One region of the Staphylococcus sp. GDH8C109P genome, then DNA from elsewhere that is predicted to be linked to it. Evidence: riboswitches for the same ligand, from Rfam matches in the RefSeq annotation. Region 1 holds a riboswitch; the other holds the start of a gene.

Evidence for each region. Region 1 has a riboswitch for FMN ahead of ribD (bifunctional diaminohydroxyphosphoribosylaminopyrimidine deaminase/5-amino-6-(5-phosphoribosylamino)uracil reductase RibD). Riboswitches for the same ligand answer to the same signal wherever they lie in the genome.
Region 2: another riboswitch for FMN. It lies ahead of KA867_RS05925 (ECF transporter S component); the one in region 1 lies ahead of ribD (bifunctional diaminohydroxyphosphoribosylaminopyrimidine deaminase/5-amino-6-(5-phosphoribosylamino)uracil reductase RibD).

Annotation. Positions count from the first base shown of each region.
Region 1 is NZ_JAESMX010000015.1:132,304-135,512, forward strand. Features, by position in the region: gene ribE (riboflavin synthase) at 1-419, opposite strand, end outside; gene ribD (bifunctional diaminohydroxyphosphoribosylaminopyrimidine deaminase/5-amino-6-(5-phosphoribosylamino)uracil reductase RibD) at 426-1,469, opposite strand; FMN riboswitch at 1,628-1,763, opposite strand; gene KA867_RS09145 (FAD/NAD(P)-binding protein) at 2,157-3,209, opposite strand, start outside.
Region 2 is NZ_JAESMX010000013.1:231,136-234,344, reverse strand. Features, by position in the region: gene KA867_RS05930 (ATP-binding protein) at 1-1,260, shown strand, start outside; FMN riboswitch at 1,491-1,627, shown strand; gene KA867_RS05925 (ECF transporter S component) at 1,692-2,237, shown strand; gene KA867_RS05920 (ferredoxin) at 3,144-3,209, opposite strand, start outside.

The sequences.
Region 1 (3,209 bases):
ACAGTGATTGAACCTTGTTGTACCATTTGATTTATAATAGAAGTAGATGGTTTAATTGTTACAATTTTAGAATTATCTGAGTTTTGTATTCTAGTGACTCTAGCTACTTCGTCTGTGTGACCAAGTACAAAATGGCCACCAAATCTTCCCGAACCACTCATTGCTCGTTCTAAATTTACCTCAGTAGCTTGATTTAATTGATTCAGATAGGTTTTATTTTCAGTGCCTTTGATCACTTGAACTGAAAATGACTGATTATCAAATTGTATTACAGTTAAACATACTCCGTTTACACTTATAGAATCACCAATATGCATGTCAGATAAAATTGTCTTACAATCAATTGTTAAATTAACAACGGATTGTTGTGTTGTAACTTTTTTTATAGTACCTATTTCTTCGACAATACCAGTAAACATAATTATTCACTTCTTTCGCAATTCTAATTTAATATTTTGCTCAAGCATTTTGGAATTTACAATTTCAAATTGAGGTACGTCTGATAAATTAAATACATTTTCTGTTTTGAAAAATTGATAATCACCAGAACCACCTATTATTTTCGGGGCATAATATAAGATGAGTTCATTCGTATAGTTAGATTGAAGAAATTCTGAAGTAATCGTAGGGCCTGCTTCAACCAGCGCACTTCCTATCCCATATTGATATAACTGTTTTAAAATATTTTCAATCGTGCAATTCGAACAATATATAATTTCTATATTTGAATCTTTACTTTTTAAATTTTTATTTTCTGTAAAAATCCATATTGGTGTCATCGGTTGTTTAAATATGTCTAAGGTAAAATCTACCTGCCCAGATTTTGAAAGTATCACACGTATCGGTTGCTTACCTTCTTCAATCCTAGTAGTATATTGCGGATTGTCTGCATTTAAAGTGCCAGTACCAGTGATAACTGCATCATGTTTATGTCTGAGCATAAATACATCTTGTTTAACGGTTTTGTTAGTAATCCATTTACTTTCACCATAATCAGTAGCTTGTTTACCATCTAAACTACAAGAGACTTTCACAGTAACTTCAGGGACGCCTTGTCGTTTAGTAATAAAAAAGTCTTTGTACAATGCTTCAGCTTCTGGTTTATGACGAAACTCAACTTTTATCCCAGCATTGTGCAAAATTTCGTCACCTTTAGTCGATAATGTCGTATCTTTTACAGCATAAACGACTTTTGAAATACCAAATTCAATAATTTTGTTTACACATGGTGGTGTTGAACCATAATGTGAGCAAGGTTCTAAAGATATATAAATTGTTGCTCCATTTGCAGCTTCTTTAGCCATATCTAAAGCTTGCACTTCAGCATGTTTATCACCTTTTCGTAAATGTGCACCGATTCCAACGATTCTACCTTGATTTACTACAACTGCACCTACTGGTGGATTTACACCTGTCTGGCCATCAACCATTTGTGCCAATTGGATTGCATAGTTTAAATATTGACTCATATAATCACCTCTTAATAATAAAAAAACACCTGAAATTGATTTCAGGTGTGGGATGTATTTAGATATAACATAATTTACTTGAATTTGAATACACTTCTCCAATTTTCAGAAAAATGTACGCTAAATAAACACTAATAAAAGTGCTTTTTTGTTATACTTCATTCTTTCTCCCATCCAGACTATACTGTCGGCTCTAGAATTTCACTAGATCAGCCACATTTGTCTAAAAACAAATGCAGGTCGCAGGCTTAATTTACTGCCGGTTGGGAATTTCACCCTGCCCCGAAAGAATATTTATGAAATTGTAATTGATGATTGAGTCAAGTAACTTTTGGAAGCTACATCGTTATAATACTACATATTCCAGCAAAAAACAATTCATATTATCTAAGTCGGCTTTACTTATAAACAACTACTTTCTTATATACTTTGATCAACAATACCTATAAGTAGTTTTTACAAAGCCATTTAAACTATATATATTTTACAATAATTCCATAATTAACCGTTAAAACAATTTATATGTTTTCCGTAATTAGTTTAAATTATGAAAAAAACTGTTTATACAACTATATAAAATTGATGGTCTTAATTCATAATATATGCATATTTATATTCATTTAAAAACATATTTCATTCACTGATTAATTATGTCAGCATTGTTCGTTTGAATGCTGCATTACAAAATTAATCATGCTTAGTATTTATTAATTTTTCCACCACACTTACGGCTTGTTTTACTATCATCATAACGCCGTTACGTGATTGGTTAATTCCATTTGTAACTTGGCCTAAAGCAAACATGTTCTGTAGAGTACCGTAACGCGGACTTATAATTTGATTTGTTTCTGGAATAATTTGAATACCACCAAGTGGATGTGCTTGGACAACTTGTCTATTTTCTAAGTTTAGAATTAGTTGATCATCTTGGTCTAATTCTGATAAATGTGATTTTGAACCAGTAGCATTAATAACAATATCAAATTTATCAATCGCTTTAAAATCATCCTCATATTTAAAACAAAACTGCTGTCCGTCATATTTTACATCTTTCAACCCTTTTTTGATTTCAATTTGCCCATTTTCAATGTGGTCGATAATTAATTTTGCTGTACGTGGGGGCATTGGATTCGAATTCTCTTTTAATATAGATTGGTATTTTTCTAAAAATATCTTCTGATCCTGTCTACTGAAACTATTCCAAATCCAATTTAGATTTTCTTTTGTTAATTCTAAAATACTTTGAAATTTGCCTAGCACATCGGCATGTTGTAAATCATATGTTAAATCTAAAATTGGATCGCCCTGTCTTCTGTGGACTAATTTCTCTACTGGAATATCATAATACTCACAGTCCTTTTTAAATAATGCTAATGCTTCCTCCAAAGGTACATTCCCAAAATACTCTTTTTTGATTTCATTAAAATTTTCTGGTGTAAGATATTTAAATTGAATTTCTGGCATATCTCCCCTAACACTAGGTAAATGACCTTTACGACTCGTCACAGTAATAGGCAAATTGGGATGATGTGCCGTTACAAATCGAATTACATCTAAACTTGCTAGTCCTGTTCCAATGATAGCAATTCTATCAGTACTATCAACCTCATTTAATGTGTCGTATGTTGGGTAAGGTGTTTTTATGTAACCTGGTGTTCCTTTTAAATGATATGGGTCATGATAAGACATCGTACCAATCGTTAAAAATACGATATCATAACGTCGCCGTTTCTCTAGATT
Region 2 (3,209 bases), on a different contig from region 1:
GATACCAATAATGTGATTACAGTCATTATATTAATTATTGCAATAATCTTTTTATCTATTACAACTGTGTTTGCCTTTTTCTTATCATCACGAATTACAAAACCGCTTAGAAATTTAAGAACACAAGCATTAAAAGTTTCTAAAGGGGACTATGCTCAAGTAGTTCCTGTTAATTCTCGAGATGAAATTGGAGAATTATCACGTGCTTTTAACACGATGAGTTCCGAAATACAGCAGCATATAGACGCACTATCCTCATCTAAAAATATCAGAGATAGTTTAATAAATTCTATGGTTGAAGGTGTACTTGGCTTTAATGACAAACAAGAAATAATCATATCAAACAAGATGGCACAAAATATTTTGAAAATATTAGATGCTCATGATTTAGACAAGCTTGATCGTCAAAACGAATTAACATTTAAAACCCAACAAACACAATTCGAAGAATATGAAATTAGTACACGTTATTTTGTCATTATTACAAGTTATATTGAACAAATTCAACCTGATGGTAGAAGTGGTATTGTGGCTATTATTCGTGATATGACAAATGAGCATAATATTGATCAAATGAAAAAAGATTTTATTGCTAATGTATCACATGAATTGCGTACACCTATTTCATTATTACAAGGATATACAGAGTCGATTGTTGATGGCATTGTAACAGAGCCAGACGAAATACATGAATCATTGTCAATTGTACTTGATGAAACAAAACGTTTAAATCGATTAGTAAATGAATTGCTCAATGTTGCACGAATGGATGCTGAAGGACTAACTGTAGAAAAAGTAAAACAACCCATTGATCCGCTGCTAAATAGAATGCAACAAAAATACCAAAAACAAGCAAGTGATTTAAAATTAACGATGAATTTAAATCCAAATACGCAAAATCAATTATGGTATTTCGACACTGATAGAATTGAACAAGTGTTGACCAATCTTATTGATAATGCTACAAGATATACAGAACCCGGTGATTTAATATCAATTAGTTATGGAGAAACAGAAAGTGAAAATATCTTATACATTTCAGACACAGGTTCTGGCATTGCTCCAGAACACTTACAACAAGTATTTGATCGTTTCTATAAAGTTGATACCGCTCGTAAACGGGGTAAACAAGGGACTGGCTTAGGATTGTTTATCTGTCGTATGATTATTGATGAACACGGTGGAACGATTGACGTTAAAAGTGAACTTGGCAAAGGTACTACTTTTATAATAAATCTACCAAAACCAACAGAGGAATAGGATAACACTTGAGTATCAATTAATTAGTATAAAGTAAAATATAATTTAGTTTATAGATGTGAATATTTATAAAGCATGCATGTTCTGATCAAGACGAGATTGGAAATCACTATTTTAATATTGATTTCTAATTTCGTCTTTTTTAAAAATAATATCATTTACTTAGAATAGAGCACGACTATTGTTTTTATCTGAGTAATAGGCTATGATATATTTATAAAATTTAAGAAATTCATCTTCGGGGTAGGGTGTAATTCCCAACCGGCAGTAATTTAAGCCTGCGACCCATTTATCTATTAATGAGATAAATGGCTGATCTAGTGTAAATCTAGAGCCGACAGTATAGTCTGGATGGGAGAAGATGGAGGGTTTTTGTTGTGCAATTAAATCCTCCTTTTCTGTGTAAGATGAATGGAAGGAGATAATTGAATATGCAACAACAAACCAAACGACTTATTACAATAAGCATGTTAAGTGCGGTGTCATTTATTTTGATGTTTATAAAATTTCCAATTCCTTTTTTACCGCCGTATTTAACACTAGATTTTAGTGATATTCCAGCTTTGTTAGCAACTTTTAGTTTAGGACCAGTAGCCGGTATTATTATATTATTCATAAAAAATTTACTTAATTTCTTATTTAATATAGGTGATCCAGTTGGTCCCATTGCTAATTTCTTAGCTGGTGCGAGCTTTATTTTGAGTGCTTTCTATATTATAAAAAATAGACATACTGTCAAAACACAAATTATTGGATTTGCTATAGCGACAATTGTCATGACTATTGTTTTAAGTATTTTAAACTATTTTGTTTTATTACCACTATATGGCATGATTATGAATTTAACTAATGTAGTTGAAAATATTAAAATTGTTATAGTTTCAGGTGTTATACCTTTTAACATAATAAAAGGTATAATTATTTCTTTAATATTTATGTTATTATTCAAACGTTTGGAAAAAATTTTACTTAACTAATAATTAAGTACACGTTTTTATCTACAGTTATGAAACAAATAAAAATGCAAGACACGAGATTGGCTGAGATAAATTTATTATCTCAGCTTCTTTTGTTATTAAAAGGTTTTGATAAATTTTAAACTTGAAGTTATTACCATTTATAATTTCTCTTTATTCGTTGTGCTTATGCGCCTCATTTATAACAATTTTGTAATGTGCTGACGCCTAGGGGAATGGTATGCGCGAGAGACTACAGGCTCGAGCCATATCCCAGGCAAGCATGCACTACAAAATCGTAAAATATTAAATATAAAATTATCACATAACGTTTATATTAATTCATATCAGTTATTGAAATATAAAATTATCAACATAACCTTAACGTTTATATTAATTCATATCAGTTATTGAAATGAAAAATTATTAACGAAGATTAACTAACGTATCACTTATAGCGATTTTGTAATGTGCTGACGCCTAGGGGAATGATATGCGCGAGAGACTACAGGCTCGAGCCATACCCCAGGCAAGCATGCACTACAAAATCGTAAAATGTTAAATATAAAATTATCACATAACGTTTATATTAATTCATATCAGTTATTGAAATGAAAAATTATTAACGAAGATTAACTAACGTATCACTTATAGCGATTTTGTAATGTGCTGACGCCCAGGGGAATGATGTGCGCGAGAGACTACAGGCTCGAGCCATATCCCAGGCAAGCACGCACTACAAAATCGTAAAATATTAAAAAATAAGAATTATGTACAACGCTTTGCTCGTTCATTTCCAAATGATAATCTGCATAATGTTTGTTTTTTCCTAATATAAAAGCTCAGCATTTTCATTAATACAATGAATACACTGAGCTTATATAAATTAAATTCATTCAAAAATGAATATCTATTTGATTAATTTTATTATTCAAATTTTAAAGGGTCCCCGTCAAAAGATTCCTCTTCAATTTTAATAGAATCTGTAGGACA